3 regions of the Dactylosporangium sp. NPDC000555 genome follow, and region 3 is predicted to be linked to each of the others. Evidence: riboswitches for the same ligand, from Rfam matches in the RefSeq annotation. Region 3 holds a riboswitch; each other region holds the start of a gene.
The links. Region 3 has a riboswitch for cobalamin ahead of cobN (cobaltochelatase subunit CobN). Riboswitches for the same ligand answer to the same signal wherever they lie in the genome.
Positions count from the first base shown of each region.

Region 1: another riboswitch for cobalamin. It lies ahead of ABT297_RS12145 (ribonucleoside-diphosphate reductase subunit alpha); the one in region 3 lies ahead of cobN (cobaltochelatase subunit CobN).
Region 2: another riboswitch for cobalamin. It lies ahead of ABT297_RS36075 (ABC transporter substrate-binding protein); the one in region 3 lies ahead of cobN (cobaltochelatase subunit CobN).

Region 1 is NZ_JBEPDB010000014.1:72,374-82,285, forward strand. Features, by position in the region: gene ABT297_RS12120 (hypothetical protein) at 1-449, shown strand, start outside; gene ABT297_RS12125 (fumarylacetoacetate hydrolase family protein) at 813-1,664, shown strand; gene ABT297_RS12130 (amidohydrolase family protein) at 1,735-2,898, shown strand; gene ABT297_RS12135 (HpcH/HpaI aldolase family protein) at 2,925-3,662, shown strand; gene ABT297_RS12140 (superoxide dismutase) at 3,791-4,402, shown strand; cobalamin riboswitch at 4,555-4,766, shown strand; gene ABT297_RS12145 (ribonucleoside-diphosphate reductase subunit alpha) at 4,902-7,286, shown strand; gene ABT297_RS12150 (ribonucleotide-diphosphate reductase subunit beta) at 7,304-8,281, shown strand; gene ABT297_RS12155 (glycine hydroxymethyltransferase) at 8,423-9,844, shown strand; gene ABT297_RS12160 (methyltransferase domain-containing protein) at 9,904-9,912, opposite strand, start outside.
Region 2 is NZ_JBEPDB010000091.1:13,062-22,973, forward strand. Features, by position in the region: gene guaB (IMP dehydrogenase) at 818-2,329, shown strand; gene ABT297_RS36070 (MFS transporter) at 2,484-3,719, opposite strand; cobalamin riboswitch at 4,028-4,208, shown strand; gene ABT297_RS36075 (ABC transporter substrate-binding protein) at 4,237-5,796, shown strand; gene nikB (nickel ABC transporter permease) at 5,805-6,758, shown strand; gene ABT297_RS36085 (dipeptide/oligopeptide/nickel ABC transporter permease/ATP-binding protein) at 6,755-8,410, shown strand; gene ABT297_RS36090 (ABC transporter ATP-binding protein) at 8,397-9,143, shown strand; gene ABT297_RS36095 (IucA/IucC family C-terminal-domain containing protein) at 9,140-9,883, shown strand.
Region 3 is NZ_JBEPDB010000020.1:12,340-22,251, reverse strand. Features, by position in the region: gene ABT297_RS15255 (Crp/Fnr family transcriptional regulator) at 1-618, opposite strand, end outside; gene ABT297_RS15250 (TetR/AcrR family transcriptional regulator) at 702-1,385, shown strand; gene ABT297_RS15245 (hypothetical protein) at 1,521-2,075, opposite strand; gene ABT297_RS15240 (hypothetical protein) at 2,177-2,320, shown strand; gene ABT297_RS15235 (precorrin-2 C(20)-methyltransferase) at 2,370-3,881, opposite strand; gene ABT297_RS15230 (precorrin-8X methylmutase) at 3,878-4,519, opposite strand; gene ABT297_RS15225 (ferredoxin-like domain-containing protein) at 4,516-5,649, opposite strand; cobalamin riboswitch at 5,727-5,906, shown strand; gene cobN (cobaltochelatase subunit CobN) at 5,966-9,547, shown strand; gene ABT297_RS15215 (hypothetical protein) at 9,551-9,862, opposite strand; gene ABT297_RS15210 (class I SAM-dependent methyltransferase) at 9,844-9,912, opposite strand, start outside.

The sequences.
Region 1 (9,912 bases), on a different contig from region 3:
GGGTGCGGCTGGACCTCTACGTGGTCACCATGCCGGGGGAGGAGCCGGTCCGCCTGGCCGCGGAGGTCGAGGCCCGTCTGCGGGTCGCGATGGCCGGCACCGCGCTCGGGGATTGCACCGTCGGCGTCACGGCCGAGCCGCTCCACCCAGCGGCCGGCACGCCGCGGGACGCACCCATCGTGAGCGCCGCCCGGCGGCTCTGGCAGGCCGAGTTCGGCGGTGCGCCACCCCCGATCGCCGGATGGACCGGATCGACCGATGGCGTGGTGCTGCGCACACACGGCATCGACACGGTGCGGCTCGGGCCGCAGAGCGGTCGCTCGCCGGACGATCCCCGCCGGGAGACGCTCGCGGTCGATCAGCTCGTCGCATTCAGCCGCATCTACGCGGCCCTGCTTTCCGACCCGTCACCATCGCTCGATCGTCGAGGAGGCTCGACCGGCGCGTGAAGTCGCCGGATGCCCGGCCCGGCGCCTGTAGGGCGTCGGGCCGTTGGTCTCGTCGACGGTTCACGGCACCGCGACGAGTCTTGAGCATGCCCGCAAGCTGCCGACCACAGTGGACGCTTACCGGCTTCGATCAATGGTCGTGGCTCACAGCGCGACGGGCCCGACCCCGGTCGTTCGCGCCCGGGCGTGGGGCATGCGCACCAGCCCGGCGTTGACTCGGATGTAACTGTGCAGCTCACACGCCGTTTCCATGGCTCTGCGTGCCCTCCCGCCGCCGAATCCGGGCGGCGTCGAGGGCTCGTTCGCAGTGCCCTCCCTCACGCCTGGCGTATCGCTTGACACGATGCCATCTCGCATTGAAAGATGACCTCTGTGCAGGTGGTGTCTACTGTGTTCGGCGTCGGGCGTGTCGAGAACGACGAGATCGCCGTCCTCGACACGCCGTTTCCACATGTTGGTGCGGTCATCGAAGCAACGGGATCGCTGGATGTTCTGACCCGGAGCCCGGTGCGTCAGCGCGTGCCGCTGCAAGGCGCGGCGCTGCTCGCTCCCTTGGGTACGCCTCGGTCGGTCTGGGGTGTCGGACTCAACTATCGGTCGAAGGCCGCGCATACCGGCCGGGGCCTGCCGAGTGAGCCGATCCTGTACCTCGGTGCGCCGTCGGCCGTGCTGGCACCGGACGCCGAGGTGGCGATCCCGACCGGGCGGACGGCCGAGATGGACTACGAGGGAGAGATCGCGATCGTCATCGGCCGGCGTCTCTACCGCGCCGCTGCCGAGCAGGTGTGGCCGAGCGTTGCCGGCATCACCGCCGCGAACGACATGACAGCGCGCGACGTCATGCGTGCCACGGCCGCGCCCACGCTGGCCAAGAGCTTCCCGGGCTTCAATCCGCTCGGTGCCTCGGTGTGCACGGTGGACGAGTTCGCCGACCGCGACCGCATCCCGATCCGTACCTGGCTCAACGGCGAACTGCGCCAGGACGACACCAGCGACGGCATGATCTTCAGCGTGCCCGACCTGCTGGCGCGCATCTCCTGGTTCGCCGCGCTCGAGCCGGGCGACGTCGTGCTGACGGGCACGCCCGCCGGCACCGGACAGGATCGCGGCAGCTACCTCGGGCCCGGTGACCGGATCCGGATCGAGGTCGGCCCCGTCCTGCCGCTCGTCACGACCGTCGAGGCGCCATCGCGCGATCGCCCGGATGCGGGCTGAACGGCAAGCCACACCCATTGATTCATTACCTGTCCGCCACGGCAACGTGCGAACCCTGTGAGGTCCCCAAGTGTCAGATCCAAGTCTGTCGAAGTTCGATCTCGTCCTTGCCGGTGGCACCGTCCTGGATCCCGCCTCCGGTACCAACACGCGCAGCGACGTCGCGATCAGCGGCACCCGGATCGGCGCGATCGGCCCGGACCTGGCGGCGCGGGGCGTACAGGTTCTGGACTGCACTGGTTCGACCGTGGTGCCCGGCCTGGTCGAGGGGCACAGCCACATCTTCCAGCACGTGTCCAAGGTGGGAGCGCCCGCCGAGGAAGCCCACCTGCGTCGCGGCGTCGTCGCGGTGGCCGACGCGGGCACGGCGGGGGCGTCGACGTTCGCCGCATTCCGCAAGCTGGTCGTCGAGAGCAACGACCTGCGCATCGTGAACTTCCTCAACGTGTCGGTGCTCGGCCTCATCGACTTCCGCTTCGGCGAGCTGATGAACCCGGACACGCTCGTGGTCGAGGATGCTCTGGCGACCGCGGCGGAGAACCCGGATGTAGTGCGCGGCTTCAAGATTCGCCTCTCCGAGGATGTCGTCGGGCACAACTGGGAGGCGTTGCTCAAGAAGTCGATCGTGCTCGCCGAGCAGGCCGGGCTGCCGCTGATGGTGCACATCGGCGAAACCGAGGCGCCGCTGCCGGTGGTTCTGGACTTCCTGCGCCCCGGCGACGTCGTCGCGCACTGCTACACCGGCAAGCCGCACGGCATCCTCGACGGCGACGCCGTGCTGCCCCAGGTCATCGCGGCGCGCGAGCGCGGCGTGCTGTTCGACTCGGCGCACGGCAAGAGCAACCTCAGCTTCGAGGTGGCCAGGCGCGCGATCAGCGCCGGCTTCCTGCCCGACGTCCTCAGCTCGGACACCAGCGCCCGAAACTGGCGCGGCCCGGTCTTCGACCTGCTCACCAGCATCTCCAAGCTGGTGGCGCTCGGCGCGCCGTTCGAGGAGTGCATCCGGCGCGCGACGGTCACGCCCGCGGCCCTGCTCGGCCTGGACGCCGAGGGTTACGGCCGGCTCGAGGTCGGTGGCCGGGCGGACGTCACGGTGCTGACCGAGACGAGTGAGGTCGAGCTGCCCGATGCGGCCGGCAACTCCATCGTCGCGCCGCGCTTCGAGCCGACCATCGTCATCCGTAACGGCGCCCGGGTGCAGACCGTTCCGTGGCGGGGCGGCGTCTCGGCATGAGCTCGGTCCACGGACACCGGCGCGCCTTGAGGGCCGAACTGGCGGCCGGTCACCGCCTGGTCGGCACCTTCGTGAAGCTGGCCAACGCCGACGTCGTCGAAATGGCGGCGGACGCGGGATTCGACTTCGTGGTCGTCGACCTCGAACACTCGACGCTCACCGAGGCGGACGCCATCGGCCTGGTTCGGCACGCGGATGTCTGTGGCATACCGGCGCTGGTCCGCGTCCCGGCCGTCGAGCCGGCGCTGATCGCGCGGCTTCTGGAGAACGGGGCGGTCGGCATCCAGCTGTCGATGCTGCGTACCGCCGAGCAGGCGCGTCGCCTGGTGGCCGCGACGCGCTTCGCCCCGTCCGGCGAGCGATCGGTCAGCCTCGCCAACCGGGTGGCCGGTTTCGGCGCCGCCTCGCTGCGGGCTTTCTTGCGCTCGGAGGCCGAGGCTCCGCCGATGCTGGTCGGTCAGATCGAGACCGCGATCGCCGAGCCATGGCCGGACGTGCTCCACGGCCTGGACGTGGCGTTCGTCGGCACCACCGACCTGTCGGTGAGCCTGGGTCTGCCGTCCAGCGGCGAGCTGTCGGCGCAGGTGGAGCTGGTGGCGTCGGCCGCGCGGGCGGCGGGGGCGGCATTCGGCGGTTGGTCCGCGAGCGTGGACGCGGCCTCCGCGCAGGGACTGGCGGGGGCCGGGTACCTGATCGTCGGGTCGGACCTGCAGATCCTCGCGGCGGGCCTGCGGGCCGCCATGACCTCGGAGCGCGGCAACTGACGGCGGCCAGGGCTACCTGGCCGCCGTTCGCCTGTGCTTCGCATCACCTTCCGTTCCGTGCCCCTCTCCGGCTTATTGCAAGATAATTGCAGAAGCAATTTACTGGCATAAAATGGAGAGGACCGCGGATGGCTGTCTACACGCTGCCCGACCTGGCCTACGATTACGGCGCCCTGGAGCCGGCGATGTCCGGGCAGATCCTGGAGCTGCACCACAGCAAGCACCATGCCGCCTACGTCAAGGGCAGCAACGACGCCCTGGACCAGCTTGCCGAGCTGCGCGAGAAGGGCGACTTCGGCGCCCTGGTCGGGCTCGAGAAGACGCTGGCGTTCAACCTGTCCGGGCACGTGCTGCACTCGGTCTTCTGGAACAACCTCTCGCCCGATGGCGGCGACCGCCCCGACGGCGAGCTCGCCGACGCGATCACCGAGCACTTCGGCTCGTTCGAGGCGTTCGCGGGCCAGCTGTCCAGCGCGACCAAGAGCGTGCAGGGCTCCGGCTGGGGCGTGCTCGCCTGGGAGCCGCTCGGCCGGCGGCTCCTGGTGGAGCAGGTGTACGACCACCATGGCAACGTCGGGCAGGGCTCCACCCCGCTGCTGGTGTTCGACGCCTGGGAGCACGCCTACTACCTGCAGTACAAGAACGTCCGCCCGGACTACGTCGACCGGCTCTGGGGCCTCGTCAACTGGGCCGACGTCCAGGCCCGCTACGCCGCCGTGACCGCGGCACGGGCCGCCTGACCCGGCCGGGCGCACCGTCGTCCGCCCGCACGACCCCGGCGGCCCAGTGCGCCGCCGGGGTCACCTCCACCCGGGCATCACGCACGGTGATGCGATGTAGGCGACACGCCGACACACGATCTGGTGTTTCCGATTCTCAGCGAATCCCATATATGGTGTTGCCCGCAGCTGGTTCGCTCGTCCCGCCAGGACGGGTGTCGCAAGAGGGAATCCGGTGTGAGTCCGGGACTGCCCCGCAGCGGTAAGTGGGAACGAAAGCCGTCATCAAGCACTGGGCCGCAGGGTCTGGGAAGCGACGGTCGGTAGGCGACCGAGCCCGGTCATGCCCGCGAGTCCGAAGACCTGCCAGCGCACCGCGGGCCAATCGGGCCCGCAGTGGTCGGAGACCGCGCGGGACGGTCGATGCCGACGCCAGATGACGGCGCATGCCGTCGTCCGGTGCCGTCGTCCCCTGCGCGCCCCCTCCGGAGTCGGCACACGGGTGGACGAGGGGACACACATGACGGTCACGCGGGACAAGGCCGCGCCCGGGCAGGGAGCGCCGGAGCAGCGGCGGCATGCTATGCAGGTCCGCAAACGCGACGGCGACCTGGAGCCGGTCGACGTCAACAAGATCGTCAAGGCCGTCGAGCGGTGGGTCGGCGACCTGGACGAGATCGACCCGCTGCGGGTGGCCACGAAGACGATCAGCGGCCTCTACGACGGCGCCACCACCGCCGAGCTGGACAAGCTGTCGATCCAGACCGCCGCCGAGCTCATCGGCGAGGAGCCGCAGTATTCCCGCCTCGCCGCCCGGCTCCTGGCCTCGTTCGTCGACAAGGAGGTCCGCGGTCAGGGCATCGCCAGCTTCAGCCAGTCGATCCGCTATGGCCACCAGCAGGGGCTGATCGGCGACGAGACGGCCGCGTTCGTGGCCCGCAATACCCGCAAGTTCGACGACGCCGTCGACCTCGACGGGGACCTGCGTTTCGAGTACTTCGGCCTGCGCACGGTCGCCGACCGATACCTGCTGCGCCACCCCGAGACCCGGCTGGTCGTCGAGACGCCGCAGTACTGGCTGCTGCGCGTGGCGTGCGGGCTGTCGCAGACGCCGGCGGAGGCGATCGGGTTCTACCGGCTGATGTCCAGCCTGGCGTATCTGCCGAGCTCGCCGACGCTGTTCAACTCGGGCACCCGGCACACCCAGATGTCGTCGTGCTTCCTGGTGGACTCGCCGCGGGACGAGCTGGACTCGATCTACGAGCGGTATCACCAGGTGGCGAAGCTGTCGAAGTTCTCCGGCGGCATCGGCATCTCGTGGTCGCGCGTGCGGGGGCGGGGCGCGCTGATCCGCGGTACCAACGGGAAATCCAACGGCATCGTGCCCTTCCTCAAGACCCTCGACGCCGGCGTCGCCGCGGTGAACCAGGGCGGTCGGCGCAAGGGCGCGGCGTGCGTCTACCTGGAGCCGTGGCACCCGGACATCGAGGAGTTCCTCGAGCTGCGGGACAACACGGGCGAGGAGTCCCGCCGCACCCACAACCTGAACCTGGCCAACTGGATCCCGGACGAGTTCATGCGCCGCGTCGAGGCCGACGCCGACTGGTCGCTCGTCGACCCGTCCGACGCGCCCGAGCTGCCGGACCTGTTCGGCGCCGAGTTCGACGAGGCGTACCGGGCTGCGGAGAAGCGGGCCGTCCGGACCGTCAAGGCCCGCGAGCTGTACGGCAAGATGATGCGCACCCTCGCGCAGACCGGCAACGGCTGGATGACCTTCAAGGACCGCTCCAACGCCCTGTCGAACCAGACCGGGGCGCCGGGCAACACCATCCACCTGTCGAACCTGTGCACCGAGATCGTCGAGGTCAACAGCGACGACGAGACCGCGGTGTGCAACCTCGGCTCGATCAACCTCGGCGCCCACGTCACCGCCGACGGCGTCGACTGGGAGCGGCTGCGCGAGACCGTCCGCACTGCCGTGGTCTTCCTCGACCGGGTCATCGACATCAACTACTACCCGTCGGCGCAGGCGGCCACGTCCAACCCGCGCTGGCGGCCGGTCGGCCTCGGCCTGATGGGCCTGCAGGACGCGTTCTTCACGCTGCGGCTGCCGTTCGACTCGCCCGAGGCCCGGGAGCTGTCCACGCGCGTGCAGGAGGAGATCCTGCTCACCGCGCTGGAGACCTCCGCCGGCCTCGCCGAACACTTCGGGCCGCACCCGGCGTTCGCCGAGACCCGCGCCGCGGGCGGCGTGCTGCACCCCGACCTCTGGGACGCCGAACCCGCCCATGCCGAGCGGTGGGCGGCGCTGCGGACCAGCATCGCCGAGCACGGGCTGCGCAACTCGCTGCTCGTCGCGATCGCCCCGACCGCGACGATCGCGTCGATCGCCGGCTGCTACGAGTGCATCGAGCCGCAGGTGTCCAACCTGTTCAAGCGCGAGACCATGTCGGGGGAGTTCCTGCAGATCAACACGTACCTGGTGCGCGAGCTCAAGGCCCGGGGGCTGTGGACCTCGGCGATCCGCGAGCGGATCAAGCGCGCGGAGGGCTCGGTGCAGAGCATCGCCGAACTGCCGGCGGAGATCCGTGAGCTGTTCCGCACGGCCTGGGAGCTGCCGCAGCGGGCGCTGATCGACCTCGCCGCCACCCGGGCGCCCTACATCGACCAGTCGCAGTCGCTCAACCTGTTCATGAGTGCCCCGACGATCGGCAAGCTGTCCTCGATGTACCTGCACGCCTGGAAGTCGGGGCTGAAGACCACCTATTACCTGCGCTCGCGCCCGGCCACCCGGATTCAGCAGGCCACCGTATCCGTCGCACCTGCGGTCTCGCTGATCGCCCCGCCCGCCGAGGCCGTCGCCTGTTCCCTGGAGAACCCCGAGTCCTGCGAGGCGTGCCAGTGAGCCTCCTCGACCCCGGCATGGACCTGACGCTGCGGCCGATGCGGTATCCGCAGTTCTTCGACCGGTTCAAGGACGCGATCAAGAACACCTGGACCGTGGAGGAGGTCGACCTGCACACCGACCTCGCCGACCTGCCGAAGCTGTCCCCGGCCGAGCGGCACCTGGTCTCGCGCCTCGTCGCGTTCTTCGCGACCGGTGACACGATCGTGGCGAACAACCTCGTGCTGAACCTGTACCAGCATGTGAACTCGCCCGAGGGCCGGCTGTACCTGTCGCGGCAGTTGTTCGAAGAGGCCGTGCACGTCCAGTTCTACCTGAACCTCCTCGACACCTACGTCCCCGATGAAGCCGAGCGGTTCGCGGCGTTCGCGGCGGTGGAGAACATCCCGTCGATCGCCCGCAAGGCCGAGTTCTGCTTCAAGTGGATCAACTCGATCTTCGGCCTGCGGGAGCTCAAGACCCGCGACGACCGGCGCGCGTTCCTGCTCAACCTGATCTGTTTCGCCGCGTGCATCGAGGGCCTGTTCTTCTACGGCGCCTTCGCCTACGTGTACTACCTGCGCTCCCGCGGGCTGCTGCACGGCCTCGCCTCCGGCACCAACTGGGTGTTCCGCGACGAGTCGATGCACATGGCGTTCGCGTTCGACGTCGTCGACACGGTCCGCGCCGAGGAGCCGGATCTGTTCGACGCCGAGATGGAACGTCAGGTGCGGCAGATGCTGGCCGAGGCGGTCGACTGCGAGGTGCAGTTCGCCGCCGACCTGCTCGAACAGGGCATTTCCGGGCTGTCCCTGGCCGACATGCGGGAGTACCTGCAGCACGTCGCCGACCGGCGCCTGGCGCTGCTGGGCATCGCCCCGCTGTACGGCAGCCGCAACCCGTTCGCGTTCATGGAGCTGCAGGACGTGCAGGAGCTGTCGAACTTCTTCGAGCGCCGGGTCTCGGCCTACCAGGTCGGCGTCACCGGCACGGTCAGCTTCGACGACGACTTCTGAGCGGCCCGGCGCCTGTGGGTCCACCCCGACCGTGGCCCGAAGACCCGGGACTACCCTGAGGTCGGCACCTCGTCGCGGCCGCCGAGGTCCGCGGCGGCTGCCAACCCTCGGGCCGGGCGGGCCCCATTTTCCACGTCTGGAGTGATTGTGAACGCCGAATCGACTGCTTTCCGCGCCGCGCTGGAGGCCGTCCGCGCCGTTGAGCCGCGGATCGCCGACGCGATCGCGAAGGAGCTGACCGACCAGCGCGAGTCGCTCAAGCTGATCGCGAGCGAGAACTACGCCTCGCCCGCGGTACTGCTCGCCATGGGCAACTGGCTGTCGGACAAGTACGCCGAGGGCACGATCGGCCGCCGCTTCTACGCCGGCTGTCAGAACGTCGACACCGTCGAGGCCGTCGCCGTCGAGCACGCCAAGGCCCTCTTCGGCGCCCCGTACGCCTACGTGCAGCCGCACTCGGGCATCGACGCGAACCTCGTCGCGTACTGGGCGATCCTGGCCGACCGGGTCGAGGTACCGTATCTGGCGAAGTTCGGCAGGCGGCAGGTGAACGAACTCACCGACGCAGAGTGGGCCGAGCTTCGGGCCGCGTTCGGCAACCAGCGGATGCTCGGCATGTCCCTGGACGCCGGCGGCCACCTCACCCACGGCTTCCGGCCGAACATCTCCGGCAAGATGTTCGACCAGCGCAGCTACGGCGTCGACCCGGCCACCGGGCAGATCGACTACGCCGCCCTGCGCGAGACGGCGCGCGAGTTCAAGCCCCTGGTGATCGTCGGCGGCTACTCGGCGTATCCGCGGAGGGTCAACTTCGCCACGCTGCGCGAGATCGCCGACGAGGTCGGCGCCACCCTCATGGTCGACATGGCCCACTTCGCCGGGCTCGTCGCCGGCAAGGTCTTCACCGGCGACTTCGACCCGGTCCCGCACGCCCACATCGTCACCACGACGACGCACAAGAGCCTCCGCGGCCCGCGCGGCGGCGCTGTCCTGGCCCAGCCGGAGCTCGCCGACCAGGTCGACCGCGGCTGTCCGATGGTGCTCGGCGGCCCGCTGTCGCACGTCATGGCCGCGAAGGCGATCGCGTTCGCCGAGGCCCGCCGGCCGGAGTTCGCCACCTACGCGCAGCAGATCGTGAACAACGCCCAGGCGCTCGCCGAGGGCCTGCTCTCCCGCGGCGTGAAGCTGGTCTCCGGCGGTACCGACAACCACCTCGTCCTCATCGACGTGCACCCGTTCGGGCTCACCGGCCGCCAGGCCGAGCAGGCGCTGCTGGACAGCGGCGTGGTCACGAACCGCAACGCGGTGCCGAACGACCCCAACGGCGCCTGGTACACCTCCGGCATCCGCATCGGCACACCGGCCCTGACCAGCCGGGGCCTCGGCACCGCCGAGATGGACCAGATCGCCGAGCTCATCCACACCGTCCTGGCGGGCACCGCACCGGACGAGGGCTCCAAGGCCAAGTACCGGCTCGACCCGGCCCTCGCCGACCGAGTGAGCAAGCAGGCAACGGAGCTGCTCGCGCCGTTCCCGCTCTACCCCAGCGTCGACCTGGGGTAAGTGCTCCGCCGGGCAGGCGTGGGACTCCCACGCCTGCCCCGGCCGTCGGCCAACGCCGCTCAGCCGTC
Region 2 (9,912 bases), on a different contig from region 3:
GCGGTGGTTTCGGTCGGGTTCTGGGATAATCAAATCATGGGGCAGCTGGGATTTTTTTCAAGGGCGGAGTTGGCTGCCATGCGTGACAAAACCAGGTCACGTCGTTATTTTCCGGCGAAGGAGCAGTTCCGCCGGGAGTATGCGCGGCATCGGGAATGGGGCCTGGCCAGACGTCACGCCGAGAAGCTCCGCCGTGTCCGCGGCGACACCCCGCCGGCGGTCAGCGACCAGCGGGACGGCTCGGCGCACGGATCGGTGCACGGATCGGTGCACGGGCCGGTGCACGGGCCGGTGCACGGGCCGGTGCACGGATCGGTGCAGGGGCCGGTGGAGGGGTCAGTGCCGCCCTCGCCGCCGCCGGTCACGCCACCGGAACAGGCGCAACGTCCCGCGAGCGGCACTGCGGCAAACGACTGCGATCCCGCACCGCGCCAGGTGGGCGGCGACGGAAGGCCCGGTCCTGGCCCGAAGCGTCGTCGCGCATCCACGCCGCAGCTGCGCCGGCCCGCCGGTCCGGCAACGCATCGAATGGTTGGCGGAAATACACGGCCACCGGTGCAGCGCGGCCGTTTTTCGACAATGCCGCGCACGGCCGGGCGGAATTTCCGCCGAATGCTCCGCACGGCGGGAACAAGCGACCGTTGTCCCCATGGACCGCCGGTGTTGATTCCCGTATGTCTCGACGCGTACATTGGCGGTTGCGGACCGTGACGAGCGGCGGCAGGCGACTGCGATGATTCCCCGGGTGGGGATGGAGGCTGTGGATGGTCGGCTGGGCGCGCACGCACGAGGAGTGAGCCGCGAGTAAGATCTCGCCATGCGAGCCCACTCATCTTCCTCCAACGCCATGACCGTCGACTACGGCATTCCCGCCAAGTTTGCTCGCGTCGGATTCACATTCGACGACGTGTTGCTGATTCCGGCGGCGTCCGCCACGTTGCCGCAGTTCGCCGAGACGCGCACTCGGATCACGCCGAAGATCGAGTTGGAGATTCCGATTGTGTCCGCCGCCATGGACACTGTCACCGAGGCGCGGATGGCCATCGCGCTGGCCCGGATGGGGGGCATCGGCATTCTGCATCGTAACCTTTCGATCGACCAGCAGGTGGCCGAGATCGACACGGTCAAGCGGTCGCAGTCCGGGATGATCGTCAACCCGGTCACGCTGCGGCCGGACGCGCCGGTCACCGACGCTCTGGAGGTAATGGCGCGCTACCGCGTGTCCGGCCTGCCCATCATCGACGACGACCGCCGGCTCGTCGGCCTGCTGACGAACCGTGACCTGCGCTTCATCGACGACCGGGAACAGCCCGTCCGGGACGTGATGCGTCCGCTGCCGCTCGTCACCGCCGCGGTCGGCACCACGCTCGAGCAGGCCCAGGCCATCATGCGCGAGCACCGGATCGAGAAACTGCCGCTGGTCGACGAGAACGGCCGGCTCGAGGGCCTGATCACGGTCAAGGATATCCGCAAGAAGCTCGAGCACCCGCGCAGCTCCGAGGACACACGCGGCCGGCTGCGCGTCGGGGCGGCCGTCGGCGCGGGGCGGGACGCGATCGACCGTGCCGAGGCGCTCGTCGCCGCCGGCGTGGACGTCATCGTCGTCGACACGGCCCACGGCCACTCGCAGGGCGTGCTCGACACGGTCAAGACCATCAAGAGCTCGTGGGACGTCGAGGTCATCGGCGGCAACATCGCCACCGCGGAGGCGGTCGAGGCGCTGGCCGATGCCGGCGCCGACGCGGTCAAGGTCGGCATCGGACCCGGTTCGATCTGCACGACCCGGGTGGTGGCCGGCGTCGGCGTGCCGCAGCTGTCGGCCATCTACGACTGCGCCCAGGCCGCCGCTCCGCGCGGCGTCTTCGTCATCGCGGACGGCGGCATCAAGCTCTCCGGCGACATCTCGAAGGCGATCGCCGCCGGCGCCGACGCGGTGATGATCGGCAGCATGCTGGCCGGCACCGACGAGACGCCCGGCGAGGTCGTCGTGCACAAGGGCGAGCGCTTCAAGGAGTACCGTGCCATGGGCTCCGTCGCCGCGATGCGCGGCCGGTCGTACTCCAAGGATCGCTACTTCCAGGGCCACGTGCGGGAGGCCGAGAAACTGGTGCCGGAGGGCATCGAGGCGCGGGTGCCCTACCGCGGTCCGGTGTCGTCGATCGTGCACCAGCTCGTCGGCGGCCTGCGCGCCGCGATGGGATACTGCGGAAGCCCGACGATCGCCGACCTCAAGAACGCCGAGTTCGTGCGGATCTCCGACTCCGGCCGGCGTGAGAGCCACCCGCACGACGTGACCATGACGGTCGCCGCGCCGAACTACTCGGGCTGACGCACGCGCCGCCCGTGACGCGCGGACGGGTTCCCGGCCGGCGGCCCCACGGTCACCGCGGTGATCGGCGACGCCGGCCGGTTCCACGCTTTCCACGCTCACGAATCCGGCAGGGCAGGCCACCTCGCGTGCCGGCCGTGCGGCATCATCGCCTTCAGTCCGTCGCCGAAGCCGTGCGGACAGTTTTGCTCAGGGTCGCCACGAGGGCGAGCAGCGTGAGCCATCCGGCCAGGACGATGGTCAGCGCCGGCGCTCCGAGCAGCCCGATCAAGGCGCCGCTGGCCATGGTGCCGATCGCCGCGCCTCCGGTGGTGAGCGTTTCGATCGCGCTCGTGACTCGGCCGCGTAGCGCGTCGGGGGTGACGGCGAGCCGATAGGAGTCGAGGGCGACGGTGTAGACGGGCGCGACCACCGATTCCACGAACGCCACGACCGCCAGCAGCCACCACGTCGGCGCCACCGCGTAGAACGGAAAGGCCAGCGCTTCGACCCACAACATCGTGATGGACAGTGCCCCGAGCGGAAACCGGCGGGTGAGCGCGGGTGCCAGCAGGCTGCCGAGCAGGGCGCCGGCGCCCGCGGCGGTGAACACCATGCCGACCTGGGTGGGGCTCGCGTCCAGACGCCTGGCCAGCATGATGATCAGCAAGTAGCCGGCGCCGTACCGCAGGCTGTCCGCCGCGTCGATCAGGGCCAGCGTCCGGATCACCGGTTTGCGCCACAGCCAGGCCAGCCCGCCACCGATGTCGATCAGGAGTACGCGCGGCGACGCCGGCGTCGTGGCCTGTGCCTGCTGGAAGCCGGCGCGGATGCCGCGCAGGGACGCGGCCGAGGCCAGGAACGAGACGGCGTTGAACGTGAACGGGAGCATCCGGCTCACGGCGAAGGCGATGCCGGCCACGGAGCCGCCGACGATGCGAAGCGCGTTGGACATCGCCCCGGCCGCTCCCAGCGCGCTGGGCAGGTCGCGGTTACTGACGATGTTCGGCAACGCCGAACTGTTCGCCGCCCCGAACATGGTGCTGAGCGCACCGTTCAGCACCGCGACGGCATACAGCTGCGGCATGCCCAGCACGCCGAGCGCCGCGGCGACCGGAATGGTGGCGGTGAGCAGTCCACGCCCGATCTCGCACCAGATCATCGTGGCCTTGCGATCCCACCGGTCGACCAGAGCTCCCGCCACCAGCCCGAAGACAAGGTAGACCACGGTCTGCAGACCGAGCAGGACACCGGCCTGCGTCGAGGACCCGGTCAGCGCGATGACGAGCAGAGGTAGGGCGAGGAACTGCAGCGAGTCGCCCAGCTGTGAGACCAACCGTCCCCCGAGCAGGAGCCGGAAGTCGTGCTGACGCCACACGGATCGAGGCGGCGCCGACGTGAGGTTGTCCATGGTGAGCTCCGATTGATGAATGCGCCTGTTCGGCGTGCCGTCATGGGCTGGACAGACACGCAGGCACCGCGACGCACGGCATCGCAGCGAAGGCGACGGTCACCGGAAACCGATGATCACCAAAAGCCGCCGGAAATGGACAGACTCCACCCGCGTGTCGAAGCCTGACAGCTAAACGTCACGGGGCGAGAACACGAGTCAAGACCGTACGGGGCGACGCGACCGCCGGCAACACGAATTCGGCCCTTGCCGGGTGCGCCGGTTGTGGGATGTCTCATTCTGATCTTGTCGGTGCGGTTGACCTCTGCGTACTCTGCCGGAGCCGTGGTGCTCGGGAAGTCCGGTGGAACGCCGGCGCGGCCCTCGCCACTGTGATCGGGAGTCTCCGGCATCCACCTTCGTGGGGTCACTGGGCAGTTCTGCCTGGGAAGGCCGGCCGGGGACGCACCTCCCGTCAGCCAGGAGACCGGCCACGGCACGCACGTGTACGCCCTGTCCACGAGGTGCTGGAAGGCTGATGTCTCGAATGCTGTCCTTTTCCCGGGCGGCGGCGCTGGCCGCCGTGCTGTCCCTCGCGCTCGCCGGTTGCGGCGGCGCAGATCCGGTCGTGGCGTCCGACGAGCCCGCCGCCGAACAGACGTTGCGGTTCCTGACGGTCAACATGCCGAGGTCGCTCGATCCGGTCCACATCGACGCGCAGCGGATCCTCGAGAACGGCCTGGCCGAGTCGCTGGTCGTCCAGAACGACGACGCCACCCTGCGGCCAGGTCTGGCCGCGTCATGGCGGACCGTCGAGCCGACCGTGTGGGAGTTCGCACTCCGCGGCGGGGTGAGGTTCTGGAGCGGGGCGCCGGTCGACGCCGCCGCGGTCAAGGCGTCCCTGGAGCGGCACAAGGCGAAGAACCCGCGCGCCAAGTCGATCCTCGGCGCGATGGAGTTCACCGCGGCCGACGCCACCACGCTGCGGGTCACGACGAAGACTCCCGACCCCGGGCTGGCGTTCCGGCTCACCACGTACGGCATACACAACGCCGCCGAGGCGGACCGGCGCGGCGACGAGTTCAACCGCAACCCCGACCTGACCGGGTTCATGAAGCCCGTCCAGTTCGTGCCGGGGGAGACGCTGATCGCCGAGGCGGACCCGGACTACTGGGACAAGCCCGAAGGCGGGATCAAGCTCAAGCGGATCGAGGCCCGGCTCGGCTCCGACCCGCAGGCCCGGATGCTCGCGCTGCGCTCCGGCGACGCCGACGCCGAGTTCAACGTCGAGATCGATCAGCGCCTGCAGTACGAGAAGTCCGGCACGAAATTCACCGTGTACTCGCCGGCGCCGACCACCCGCAACATCTGGCTGAACACGGCGAAGGTTCCCGCGTTGCGGGACAAGGCGGTCCGGCAGGCCCTCGATCTGGCGGCCGACCGCAAGGAACTGGTGGACGGACTCAACCACGGCTACGCCAAGGCGGCGACCGGACACTTTCCCGCCGGGCTGCCCTATGCCGTGGATTCCGGCACGAGCACCGACGTCGCCAAGGCGGCGGCGATCCTCGACGCCGCCGGCTGGTTGCCCGGCCCGGACGGGGTACGAGCGAAGGACGGCACCCGGCTCCACTTCAAAATCCTGACGTACACCGTGTTCCAGCCCCTGGCGATCGCCCTGCAGAGCCAGTGGAAGAAGGTCGGCATCTCCACCGAGCTCGCCCCGGTCGAGACCACCGCCTCCAACCAGATGATGCTCGACGGCAACTTCGAGATCGCCACGTACTGCTCGTGCGGCTCGGCCACCGGCGACATCGCCGGACAGCTGCGCTCGTTCTACCGCACCGGCGTCGTGTCCAACTACGGCGGCTACAGCAACCCGCAGGCCGACGCGCTCATCGACCAGCTCGGCACCGAGTTCGACCAGGCGAAGCAGGCCGAGCTGGCCAAGCAGGTGCAGCGGATCCTGCTCGACGACGTCGCGCTGGTCTACCTGTACGCCTCGACGCAGTGGGGCGCGGCCTACGCACCCCGGGTGCGCGGTGTGGAGCCGAACCTGTCGCGGCGGATCCTGCCTGGCATGTGGCTGGCGCGGTAACCGGCCCGATGCTCCGTTACGCCGCCGTGCGGCTGGCCGCGACGGTGCCGGTACTGCTGGGCATCTCGATCGTGCTGTTCACGATGATCCGGCTCATCCCCGGTGACCCGAGCCACGCGATCCTGCTGTCCATGGTGGAGCCGGGCGCCGACATCAGCCGCCTGCAGGAGGATCTCGCCACGCTGCGCCGTGACCTCGGCCTGGACGAGCCGTACCCGGTGCAGTACGTCCACTGGCTGACCAGCGTCCTCACCGGGAACCTCGGTACGTCGCTGCGCAGCGGCGCCCCGGTCCTCGACGAGCTGTGGATGCGGCTGCCGGCGACGCTCGAACTGGCCGGTGCCGCGCTCGTCGTCATGGTCCTGGTCGCGGTGCCGGCCGGGATCGCGGGGGCGGTGTGGCACGGCCGGCTCGCCGACCGGGTCGCCCGCATGGTGACCCTGCTGGGGGTGTCGGTGCCGGGATTCCTGCTCGGGCTGCTGCTCATGTACGGGTTCTCCGTCGGCCTCGGCTGGTTCCCCACGTACGGGCGGGGCACACCGGCGCACCTGGTGCTGCCGGCCGTCACACTGGGCCTCGGCCTGGCCGCCGGGGTGTCCCGGTTGCTGCGGGCGAGCCTGCTCGATGCGCTGTCCCAGCCGTACGTGGCGACCGCCGAGGCCAAAGGGCTGCCATGGCGGGTCATCGTGCTGCGGCACGCGTTGCGCAATGCGTTGCTGCCGGTGTGCACCAGCGCCGGACTCATCGTCTCGGGCCTGCTCGGCGGCGCCGTCGTGGTGGAGACCGTGTTCTCGTGGCCGGGCATCGGCCGGTACGTCGTCGACTCCATCACCGGGCGCGACTACCCGGTCATCCAGGCGTTCGCCATCGCCATGGCCCTGGCGTACGTCCTGATCAACCTCGCCGTCGACCTCGGCTACCGGCTGATCGACCCCCGGGTGCGGGTGGAGGGGGCCGGATGAGGACGCTTCACCGTCTTGTGGCGATCCCGCGCCGGGACCGGCTCGCCGGTGTGCTGCTGGTCGTCCTCGCGGTCGTGGTGGCGGCGGTCGCGGCCGCACCGTGGCTGACCGGCGCCGACCCGACGGCCGTGAGCTACCTCGACGCGACGCTGCCGCCGTCGGCCGCGCACCCGTTCGGCACCGACAACTACGGGCGCGACCTGCTCGCCCGCGTGCTGTACGGCGGGCGGGCCTCCCTGGCCACCGCCGCCGTCACCGTGGCGGTCACGGTGGTGGCCGGCACGCTCGTCGGCGCGGCGGCCGGCTACCTCGGCGGCTGGTTCGACCTGGTGGTCACCCGGGTGGTCGACGTTCTGCTCGCCTTCCCCCGGCTGGTCCTGGCGATCGCGGTCGCCGCGCTGCTCGACGCCGGCCTCGCCGGCCTGCTGCTCGCGGTGACCGTCGTGTCGTGGCCCGGCTACGCGCGCGTGGTGCGCGGCTACGCGCTGCAGTTGCGCGACGAGCCGTACGTCGCCGCCGCCAGGATCGCCGGCAGTGCACAGTGGAGGATCGTCGGCACGCACGTGCTCGGCGGGCTCGCCGGGCCGGTGCTCATCCTGGCCATGGTCGACGTCGGCGAGGTCATCATCGCCGTCGCCGGCCTGTCGTTCCTCGGCCTCGGGGTGCGTCCGCCGGAGCCGGAGTGGGGCGCCATGCTCAACGAGGCGCGCGGGTTCGTGCAGGACGCACCGTGGATGTTCCTCGCACCGGGCGCGGCGATCGTGCTCGTGGTCGTCGCGGTCACCTACCTCGGCGACGCGGTCCGCGACGCGCTCGAACCGCGGAATCCACGCCTGCCGCTGCGCGGGGCCCGCCGCGGCAGCGCTGCCCCCGCGGTCCCGGTCGCGCCGGACGCGGCCGTCCTCGCCCGCCTCGACCGGCTGAGCGTGAACGCCGGCGACGTCCGGATCCTCGACGGTGTGACGCTCGAGCTGCGGGCGGGGGAGTGCCTCGGCCTCGTCGGTGAGAGCGGGTCCGGCAAGTCGACCCTGGCCGCGGCGCTGCTCGGCCTGCTCCGCCCGCCGATGTCGGTCACCGGATCGCTGGAACTGCTCGGCGCGCCCACGCACGGCTGGCGCGACAGCGACTGGCGGCTGGTCCGCGGCCGGCACGTCAGCCTCGTCACGCAAGACCCGCTCACCGCGCTCAACCCCGTCCTCACGATCGGCAGGCAGCTCACCGAGACCGTCCGCGCCCATGCCGACGTGTCCAGGGACGAGGCCAGGCGACGCGCCCTGGACACGCTGGATCTCGTTCGCCTGGACCGCGACCTCATGCGGGCGTACCCGCACCAGCTGTCCGGGGGCATGCGGCAGCGGGTCTGCATCGCGATCGCGATCATCAACCGGCCGCGGCTGCTCATCTGCGACGAACCCACCACCGCGCTCGACGTCAGCACCCAGGCGCGGATCCTCGACGAGCTCGCCGCGCTGCGGCGTACGCTCGGCATCGCCATGCTGTTCATCTCCCACGACCTGCGGCTGGTCTCGCAGGTCGCGGATCGGGTCGCGATCCTGCACAACGGCCGGATCGCGGAGCAGGGACCGACCGAAGACGTGTTCGCCGCGCCCGCTCACCCGTACACGAGGAGGCTGATCGATGCTGCGCGTTGACGGACTGTCCAAAGTGTACGGTCGCGGTTCGGCGCTCAGCGATGTCACGTTCGGCATCGCCTCGGGCGAGACCGTGGGCCTCGTCGGCGCGTCGGGTGCCGGCAAGACCACCATCGGCCGTTGCGTCCTGGGGCAGGAACGGCCCACATCCGGCGGCGTGTACTGGAACGACCTGCCGATCCGCCGTTCACTGTGGCGCACCGGCCGGGAGCGCCGGTGGCGCCGCGACGTCCAACTCGTCCAGCAGGATCCCCGGGCCGCGCTCGATCCCAGGTGGACCGTTGGGCGCAGCGTCGGCGAGCCCGCGCGGAACTTCCCCGGCAGCCGGTCCGTCCCGGAGATGTTCGAGCTCGTCGGACTCGATCCCGCGCTGCGCCACCGGTACCCGCACGAGCTGAGCACCGGCCAGTGCCAGCGTGCCTGCATCGCCCGGGCGCTGACGCCCCGGCCGAAGCTCCTCGTCCTCGACGAGCCACTCTCGGCACTGGATCTGCCGGTGCAGGCCCAGATCCGCGACCTGCTCGCCGAGCTGCACCGGGCCGACGGGCTCAGCTACCTGTTCATCTCCCACGACCTCGTCGCCGTTGCCGCGCTCTGCGCCCGGGTCATCGTCCTCGAGCGCGGCCGGATCGTGGAGGAGGCGGCGACAGCCGACCTGCTCGCCGCACCGACCCACCCGCACAGCAGAGCCCTGGTCGCCGACACGCCGGTCCTCAGGTACGGTCCGGCATGAGTCGTCCACCCCTCGGCGCCCGCTTCACCGCACCGCGCGGCCTTCCGGAGGGAGAGGGCTGGCATCGCGCGAGCGCGTTGTTCGGGCCCCGCCTGGCGGAGTTCGTCGCCGAGCATCGCCGGGCCCGGCGCACCGAGCACACCGTTGCCGCGGCGTCGCTGCTGTTCTGCCAGTACGTGAACCAGGTCACCGGGCCCGTCCTGGCCCGGTACTGGCTGGACGGGCGGGGCATCGACGCGTCCGCCGCCAACACCTGGGTTCACCTGAGCGGCGGCCGTCTCGGTGACGCCGCGTTCACCACCGCGCCCACCCGGGACCGGTCCGGCGGGGACGACACCCTCGCCTGGCTGATGCGGCGGATGGTCGACGACAATCTCGCCCACGCGGTCGAGGCCTGGCACCGCGCCACGAGGGTCGGCCGCCGCACGCTCTGGGGCAACGTGGCCAGCGGGATCGCCACCGCGATGCGTGCCATCTCCTGGACCCAGCCGGACCCGGCCAGGTTCGTCGCCGAGACCGCGTCGCTGCTGGAGCACCACCCCGGTACCGGAGGGTTGTGCGCTGTGAGCAGTCTGCCGGTCGGCGGGTACCGCTGGCAGACACACCACCGCACCAGCTGCTGCCTGATGTTCAAGACGGGTGATGGCGGCTTCTGCGCCACCTGTCCCGTCGTGCCCGCGCCGCAACGGGCCGCGCGCGTCCGCCGCATGATCGACGAGACGCTGCCGCCTCGCGCCTGACCGGCCAGCGTCTGGACTCAACTCTACTA
Region 3 (9,912 bases):
GCGGCTCGCGTACTGCGCCAGGACCTTGTTCACCGACTCCCGGGACGCGCCGACGAACTGGGCCAGCTCGGTCTGGGTGAGATCGTGCACGACCCGCGTCGCGCCGTCCTCGACCACGCCGAACTGGTTGGCGAGCTGGATGAGCTGGCCGGCGACCCGGCCGGGAACGTCGGTGAACAGCCGGTCGTGGACGGTGGCCCGGTTGCCGCGGATCCGGCGGGCGACGACCTGCAGCAGCTGCTCGGCGACGTGCGGGCGCTGGGCGATCCAGCGGTACAGCGCGGTCTTATGCAGCCGGGCCAGCCGCGCGCCGGACACGACCGTCGCGGTGGTGACCCGCGGGCCGCCGTCGAGCAGCTCGATCTCGCCGAACTGGTCCGACGGGCCGAGCAGCGCCAGCAGCCCTTCGCGACCGTCGTGGGAGCGGCGGCTGAGCTTCACCTTGCCGTCCAGCAGGACGTAGAGGTAGTCGGCGGTCTCGCCCTCGCGGAACAGCACCGTGCGGCGCGGTGCGTGGACGATCTCGAAATCACGCTCGAGCGACTCGGCCTCGTCCGGGTCGGTGTACTCGAACAGCTCGGCCGTGCGCACGAGCTCGGGTGAATATGTCGGTGACATGGGCCCTCCCGGAGCGGCGCGGTACCAAGTACCGTTATGACGGTACTAGATCCCATGGCGGCGAGGCAACAGCCTGTCCGGAGATGCGCGAGGATGGCATGGTGACCGGAATCCCCGTACGAGAGCGCTTGGTCGACGCGGCGTTGGACCTGTTCGACGAGCGCGGCTACGAGCAGACGACCGCCGATGAGATCGCCGACCGCGCGGGCGTCGGCCGCACGACGCTGTTCCGGCACTACCGGTCCAAGGAGGACGTGATCTTCCCGGACCACGACCGGCTCGTCGCGGCCGTACGCGAGCGCCTGGCCACCTCCAGCGCCGAGACGGCGCTCGTCGCGGTGACCGACGCGGTGCGGCTGGTGCTGCTGCGCTACGTCGAGGAGGGCGACCGCGCCCGGCGCCGCTACGCGCTGACCAGCCGGGTGGCCGCCCTGCGCGACCGGGAGATCGCCAGCGTCGCGCGCTACCAGCGGCTCTTCCGCGAGTTCATCGCCGAGTGGATGGGCCCGGCACCGGGTGCGGCGCTGCGCGCCGAGCTGATGGCCGCCGCCGTGGTCTCGGCGCACAACCACGTCCTGCGCCGCTGGCTGCGCCGCGACGCCGCGGACCCGGCCGCCGAGCTGGACGCGGCCATGGCCCAGGTCGTCTCGCTGTTCACCCGCCCGGACGAGCCGGCCGGCGGCGGCTCCACGGTCGTCGTGTTGCGCGACCACCACGATCCCGAGTACGTCGCGGCCACCATCCGCCGGGTTCTGACTCAGCCCTGACGTAGTGCCGACGGACCGAACAGGCAATCCGCCCCAATGCCGCGGCGGGCCTCGATCTCGAGGCACGAGGGCAACGAACTCTGTGTCAACCCAGTTGGACGAATGCAGCCGATCTCGGCGTCTCCAGCCGGAGGGTCAGCCCCGCTTGGCGACCAGCAGCGAGGTGGACCAGAGGACGACGGCGGCCGGGAAGCCGACCACCGCACGAACGGCACCGTTGCTCGCATCGTAAGCGAATGCGACGATCCCGGCCACGGCTGCGAGCATCATCAGCGTGCCGGTGAGCCAGTAGACGGACACGTCGAACACCTTGGCCAGCGGCAGGAAGTGCAGGCCCACGATCAGGCCGACGATCGGCCAGAGCAGCGCCGGCTGTCCCGCCCGCACCACCACGAAGACCGACGCGACGATCAGCACCCACTGGGCCGCGTTGACCGCGGTGAAGACCGAGCGGCTGTTCGGCGAGACGCGTCGCGGCCGTCCGGACGGCGAACCCGCCCGCAGGCGCCGGGCCGTCCACCAGGTCGCACCGGCCAGTGCCGCGGCGGCCATGATCAGGAGCGCGGTGAGGGCCGCGGGTGCGCTCAGCCCGGTGACCGCGATCACCGACCAGGACAGCCCGAAGACGACCATGATCAGCACACCCTGAGCGAGTCCGTCCCGATTGTTTTCTGACACATCGGCCGACATGAGTGGACCCTACCGCAACCCGGGAAACTCCGGCGAATCGGTTCTCGCGTGGTGCGGGCCGCGGCGGCGTCCGAGGAAGACATTCCGAAACGGTTTGATCCATGTCGATAGTGATCCAGGGGCGTCAATCGGAACAACCGCCGTCGGCCGCGCTTGCCGCCGGCGTGCGGCGGCTGGACGCCGGCCTGCTCGCCGCGGCCACCGCACTGACCGACGAGAAGTACCTGGACCAGGCGCGCGAGTAGGGCATCGAGCCGGCTCGCGGAACGGTTCGGTTGACCAGGATTCCTGGCCTCAGGCGGGGTAGCGGCGCGGGGTCCAGACCACCGGCGTCTCGCCGCCGCGGTCCTGCAACCTTGTCTGCGACGAGCCGAAGATGAGCAGAGTCCGCATGTCCACCTCGGCCGGGTCGAGGTCGGCGAGGCGCACCACGCGGACCGACTCGGCCGGGCCGCCGACGTCGCGGCCGAGCACGACCGGGGTGTCGGCGGCGCGGTGGCGCAGCAGCAGTTCCTTCGCGGCCTCCACCTGCCAGGTGCGCGTGCGCGAGCCCGGGTTGTAGACCGCGATGACCAGGTCGGCGCGGGCCGCGGCCTCCAGGCGGGCGGAGATGACGTCCCACGGCTTGAGCCGGTCGGACAGCGACAGCACGCAGAAGTCGTGGCCCAGCGGAGCGCCGGCCCGGCTCGCCACCGCCTGCGCGGCGGTCAGGCCCGGCAGGACCCGCACCGGCACGTCCTTCCAGCGCGGCTCGGCCGCCACCTCCAGCACGGCGGCGGCCATCGCGAAGACGCCCGGGTCGCCCGAGGAGACCACCGCGACCCGGCGGCCCTCCTTGGCCAGCGCCAGCGCGAACTCGGCGCGCTCGGCCTCGACGCGGTTGTCGGAGGCGTGCCGGCGCTGCCGCGGGTTGTCCGGGACCCGCGCCAGATAGGGGCCGTAGCCGACGAGGTCCTCGGCGGCGGCGAGCGCGGCCTGTGCCTCCGGGGTGAGCCAGTCGCGGCCGGCGGGCCCCAGTCCGACCACCACGACCTCGCCCTGAGCCGGCGCGGGGGCGGCCTCGGCGAGCGCGGCCGCGGTCTCCTCGTGCACGCGCGAGGGCAGCAGGGCCAGGGAGAAGTACGGCACCGTCGCCGGGTCCACCTCGGCCAGCGGGGCGGTGCGCTCGCCGGTGGTGGTGGCGCGCTCGACGTACCAGGCGTCGCCGAGCCGGCCGGCGCGCTCGAGCGCCTCGCGGACCCGGCCGAACGTGCGGCCCAGCTTCAGCACCGCGGCGGAGTCGGTGGCGGCCAGGCGCTCGGCGAGCTCGTCGGTGGGCAGCGTGCCGGGCAGCACGGTGAGGATCTCGTCGCGCTCGACGAGCGGGCGGCCCAGCGCGGCCGACGCGCCGGACACGGACGTGACGCCGGGGACGACCTCGGTGGGGTACCGCCGGCAGAGCCGCTTGTGCATGTGCATGTACGACCCGTAGAAGAGCGGGTCGCCCTCGCACAGCACCACCACGTCGCGGCCGGCGTCGAGGTGCGCGGCGAGGCGGGCCGCCCAGGCGTCGTAGTGCTCCTCGATCACGCCGCGGTAGTCGGGGGTGTCCTCGGTCGTCACCGGGTAGACGAGGGCCTCCTCGATCTGGTCCGCGCGCAGGTAGGGCGCGGCGATCGAGCGGGCGATGCTGCGCCCGTGCCGGGCGCTGTGATAGGCGACGACCGGCGCGGCGGCGATGAGCCGGACGGCCTTGACCGTCACGAGTTCCGGGTCGCCGGGGCCCAGACCGACACCGAAGAGCCTGCCGCTGTCCACCGTGGTCATTCCTTCTCGTCCGCGATCGCGTTGACGGCGGCGGCCGTCATCGCGCTGCCGCCCCGGCGGCCGTGCACCACCAGGTGTTCCAGCCCGGAGCCGGCCAGGGCTGCCTTCGACTCGGCGGCGCCGATGAACCCGACCGGGATGCCCAGCACCGCGGCCGGTGTGCCCGCGCCCTCGGCGACCAGTTCGAGCAGCCGGAACAGGGCGGTGGGCGCGTTGCCGATGGCGACGACGGCGCCGTCGATGCGGCCGCGCCACAGTTCGAGGGCCGCCGCGCTGCGCGTGGTGCCCAGCCGCTCCGCCAGCTCCGGTACGGCCGGATCGCGCAGCGTGCACACCACGTCGTTGTCCCGGGGCAGCCGCGCGCGGGTCACCCCCGACGCGACCATCTCGGCGTCGCACAGGATCGGCGCCCCGCCCCGCAGCGCCGCGCGCGCGGCCGCGACGACACCGGGGGAGTGGCCGACGTCGGCGGGCAGGTCGACCATGCCGCAGGCGTGGATCATCCGGACCGTCACCTGCGCCACGTCGGCGGGCAGCGCGGACAGGTCGGCCTCGGCCCGGATCGTGGCGAACGAGCGCCGGTAGATCTCGGCGCCGTCGCGGATGTACTCGGTCGTCAGGTCGCTGCGCCGCGTCATACGACCGCGCTCCGGTACCCGCCGGGCGTCGCCAGCATCTCCACGTGCCTTCCTCTCGGCGCGCCGCAGCGCCGTTCGCAGCCGACCCAGTGCACCGGCACCGCGCCGGGCTCCCGCGCGCCGGCGGCGGCCACGGCGGCCCGGGCGTCCGAGCGGACGTCGGCGAGCGCCTTGGCACAGCCCGGCCGCCCGGCGCACGCCGTGACCCCGGCCCACGGCGAGGCGGGGTCGGCGGTGAGCCCGGTGGCGGCCAGTCCGGCGACGGTCGGGTCAGCTTCTTCCATCGGTACCGCGGGAACGACGACGGTCCGCCAGGGCGTGACGATCATCTCCTTCGCCGCGCCCGCGAGCGCCGCCGACTGGGCGCCCGTGAGAAGCCCGAGCGGCGCGACCACGACCACGGCGGCGCCCCCGCCGGCCTGGGCGATCAGCCCCGGTTCGACGGGGTTCGCGCGATTGGTCCCGTCGGCCGTGAGCGCGGTGCCCAGCCGGGCCGCGACCCGCGCCGGGCCGTCCTCGAGCTCCGCGAGCCGCCAGGCCCGGGAGCCCTGCGCGGCCCGCTCCGCCAGGAAGGCCAGGGCGGCCCGGACCAGCAGCTCGGCCCCGCCGGAGGCGCTGGTCGGGGCGCCGGCCAGCACCAGCCTCGAGCCGTGCAGCCCCACGTCGCCGAGCAGCGGGGTCACGTCGCCGCGGCCGTCGTCGATCGTGGCCAGGAACCGGCCGGGCAGTCCGGCCAGCTCCGGCGTGGCGCACAGCCGCTCGTCGAACTCGCGCACGACCGGCCGCACGTCCAGCTCGCCGCGCCCGTCGACGCCGCTCAGCGGGCTGGCGACGATGTTGCGCACCCGTTCGTGCGTCGCCGAGGGCAGCAGGCCGGCGTCGCTCAGCCGCGCCCCGAGCTCGTGCTCCGCGCCCGGCCGCAGCGCCCTGACCTGCACATTGCCGCGCGAGGTGAGCTCCAGCGCCGGATCGCCCAGCTCCGCGGCGGCCGCGCGCAGCACCTCCAGCCGCGTGGCGGTGAGCCGCCCGCCGGGCAGGCGGATGCGCGCGAGCCCGCCGTCGGCGGCCTCGTGCACCTGCACGGCGCCGGGGCACCGGTCCGGGGCGTCACGTCCACTGGCAGCCTGCACGGCCGGATACTACCTGCGCTTGACGCGGCGCAGGCTCGTCGCGCAGAGTTGGGCCTGCTGTACCACGGCGACGTGTGGAGGAACCCGGTGCGAATCCGGGACGGTCCCGCCACTGTGACCGGGGAGCGAACCTCCAGCGAAGACGGCCACCGGATGCCTTGTCCGGGAAGCGCCTGGTCTGGGCGGCCTTCGCGAAGCTCGCGGGCCAGACTGGGCGTAGTTTGGGGGCGAGCGCCGATCCGGGAGCCAGGAGACTCTCCGCCGCCGGACCCATCCCGACCGACTTGGGGCGCGGACCCCGAGGGAGGACCCCGGCGTGATCCTGCTGCTGTCGACGTCCGACACCGACCTGCTCAGTGCCCGTGCCAGCGGCGCGGACTACCGGCTGGCCAACCCCTCCCGGACCGCGGTCGAGGACCTGCCCGGGCTCGCCGGCGGCGCCGACCTCGTCGTCGTGCGTTTCCTCGGCGCGTACCGCGACTGGCAGGACGGCCTCGACACGCTCCTGGCCACCGGCCTGCCCGTGGTGATCCTCGGCGGCGAGCAGGCCCCCGACGCCGAGCTGATGAGCCACTCCACGGTGCCGGCCGGTCTCGCCGCGCAGGCCCATGCCTACCTGGCCTTCGGCGGCCCGGCCAACCTCGCCGAGCTGCACCGGTTCCTCTGCGACACCGTCCTGCTGACCGGCCACGGCTTCGCCGCGCCGGTGGAGACCCCGGCCTGGGGCGTGCTGGAGCGCCCGGGCCGTCCAACTCCAGCCGGCGGTCCCGAGCCGGACGGCCCGACGGTCGCGGTCGTCTACTACCGCGCGCACCACGTGGCCGGAAACACCGCGTTCGTCGAGCGCCTCTGCGAGGCGATCGAGGCCGAGGGCGCCCGCGCGCTGCCGGTCTTCGCCGCCTCGCTGCGCACCGCCCCGCCGGAGCTGCTCGACACGCTGCGGCGGGCCGACGCGCTGGTGGTGACCGTGCTCGCGGCCGGCGGCACCCGCCCGGCCGACGCCCAGGCCGGCGGTGAGGACGAGGCGTGGGACGTCGGCGCGCTCGCCGCCCTCGACGTGCCGATCCTGCAGGGCCTGTGCCTGACCAGCAGCCGCGACGGCTGGCTCGAGCTCGACGACGGGCTCTCGCCGCTGGACACCGCGACCCAGGTGGCGATCCCGGAGTTCGACGGGCGGCTCATCACGGTGCCGTTCTCGTTCAAGGAGATCGACGAGGACGGCCTCACTGTCTACGTCGCCGACCCCGAGCGCGCCGGCCGCGTCGCCGGGATCGCCGTCGCGCACGCCCGCCTGCGCGGCCTGCCCGCCGCGGACAAGCGCGTCGTGATCATGCTCAGCGCGTATCCGACGAAGCATTCGCGCATCGGCAACGCCGTCGGCCTGGACACGCCGGCCAGCGTCGTGCGGCTGCTCGAGGCGATGGCGCGGCAGGGGTACGACCTGGGGGAGGGCTTCCCCGCCGACGGCGACGCGCTGATTCACGAGCTCATCGCCGCGGGCGGCCAGGACGTCAACTGGCTGACCGAGGAGCAGCTGCGGGGCAATCCGGTGCGCATCTCCGCCGAGCGGTACGCCGCCTGGTTCGCCACCCTCCCCGAGGACCTGCGCGCCGGGATCGAGCGGCACTGGGGCCCGGCCCCCGGCGAGCTGTTCGTCGACCCCGCCACCGGCGACATCGTCCTGGCCGCCCTGCGCCGCGGCAACGTCGTCGTCATGGTCCAGCCGCCGCGCGGCTTCGGCGAGAACCCGGTCGCCATCTACCACGACCCCGACCTGCCGCCGAGCCACCACTACCTGGCCGCGTACCGCTGGCTCGCGGACCCGTCCGAGGCCGGTTTCGCAGCGCACGCCGTCGTGCACGTCGGCAAGCACGGCAACCTCGAGTGGCTGCCGGGCAAGACCGTCGGCATGTCCGCCGGGTGCGGCGCCGACGCGGCGCTGGGCAACCTGCCGCTGATCTACCCGTTCCTGGTCAACGACCCGGGCGAGGGCACCCAGGCCAAGCGCCGCGCGCACGCCACGCTCGTGGACCACCTGGTGCCGCCGATGGCCCGCGCCGACACCTACGGCGACATCGCCCGCCTGGAGCAGCTCCTCGACGAGCACGCCACGATCGCCGCGCTCGACCCGGCGAAGCTCCCCGCGATCCGGGCCCAGATCTGGACGCTGATCCAGGCCGCCCGCCTCGACCACGACCTCGGCCTCGCCGACCGGCCGCACGACGCCGAGTTCGACGACTTCCTGCTGCACGTCGACGGCTGGCTGTGCGAGGTCAAGGACGTGCAGATCCGCGACGGCCTGCACGTGCTGGGCCAGGCGCCGACCGGCGAGGCGCGCGTCGACCTGGTGCTGGCGATGCTGCGCGCCCGGCAGATGTGGGGCGGCCAGGTCGCCGCGCTGCCCGGCCTGCGCGAGGCGCTCGGCCTGTCCGAGTCCTCGACGGACCGCACGGCGGTCGACGCGACCGAGGCGCGGGCGCGGGAGCTGGTCGCCGCGATGGAGGCCCGCAATTGGGATGTATCTGAGATGTCTGATATTTCGGATAACCCAGAAGTGGTACGAGTGCTGCGCTTCGCCGCCGAGGAGATCGTGCCGCGGCTGGCGCGCACCACCGACGAGCTGACGATGGTGCTGCACGCGCTCGACGGTGGATACGTGCCGGCCGGCCCGAGCGGATCGCCGCTGCGCGGCCTGATCAACGTGCTGCCGACCGGCCGCAACTTCTACTCCGTCGACCCGAAGGCGGTGCCGAGCCGGCTGGCGTGGGAGACGGGCCAGGCGATGGCCGAGTCGCTGCTCTCGCGGTACAGGACGGATCACGGCGAATGGCCGAAGTCCGTCGGCCTGTCCATGTGGGGCACCAGCGCCATGCGCACCGCGGGCGACGACATCGCCGAGGCGCTCGCGCTGCTGGGCGTCCGCCCGGTCTGGGACGAGGCGTCCCGTCGCGTCACCCGCCTCGAGCTCATCGGCCTCGCCGAGCTGGGCCGCCCGCGCATCGACGTGACCATGCGCATCAGCGGCTTCTTCCGCGACGCCTTCCCACACGTGGTGGCGCTGCTCGACGACGCGGTCCGGCTCGCCGCGAGCGCCGAGGAGCCCGCCGAGGACAACTACGTGCGTGCGCACGTGCACGCCGATCTGGCCGGGCACGGCGACGAGCGGCGCGCCACGCTGCGCGTCTTCGGCTCCAAGCCCGGTGCGTACGGCGCTGGCATCCTCCCGCTCATCGACAGCCGCAACTGGCGCGACGACCGGGACCTCGCCGAGGTCTACGCCGTGTGGGGCGGTTACGCATACGGCCGCGGCGTCGACGGCGTCGAGGCGCGCACGGACATGGAGGGCGCGTACCGCAGGATCAGCGTCGCGGTGAAGAACACCGACACCCGCGAGCACGACATCGCCGACTCCGACGACTACTTCCAGTACCACGGCGGCATGGTCGCCACGGTCCGCGCCCTGACCGGCCGGGCGCCCGCCGCCTACGTCGGCGACAGCACCAACCCCGACGCCGTGCGCACCCGCACGCTGAGCGAGGAGACCGCCCGGGTCTTCCGGGCCCGCGTGGTCAACCCCCGCTGGCTGGCCGCGATGCGCCGGCACGGCTACAAGGGCGCGTTCGAGCTCGCCGCGACGGTCGACTACCTCTTCGGCTTCGACGCCACCGCCGGCGTCGTGGCCGACTGGATGTACGAGAAGCTGGCCGAGTCCTATGTCTTCGACCCGGACAACCACAAGTTTCTCACCGAGTCCAACCCGTGGGCGCTGCACGGCATCGCCGAGCGCCTGCTGGAGGCGGCCGACCGCGGCATGTGGGAGCACCCGGAGCCGGCCACGCTGGACGCGCTGCGCGAGGTCTACCTGCAGACCGAGGGCGACCTCGAGGACGACGCCTGACGGTCAGGCCCGCGCCGCGGTGACGGCGACGGTGGTGTACCGCATGGTGAAGGCGCCGCCCGCCGCGTCGAGGACGGCGCCGAAGCCCGCGAGGATCTCGGCCAGGGTGTCCGGCGGCAGCCAGTTCGCGGCGCCGGAGGTCGGCACCTGGTCGAGCCACTCGTCGCGCGTGTACTCGCGCTGCCACGGGAAGCGCCAGTCCTCCGGCTCGCCGAACGCGCCGCCGGCCCGGATCGCCTCCGCGGGCTTGGCGGCGAGCTTCGCGTAGTCGTCCCCGCCGAACGACCAGCGGTGCATCATCGGCAGGTCGGGCACGACCAGGCGGCAGACCGCGGCGAAGCCCTCGGCCAGGTCGGGCGGGGGCT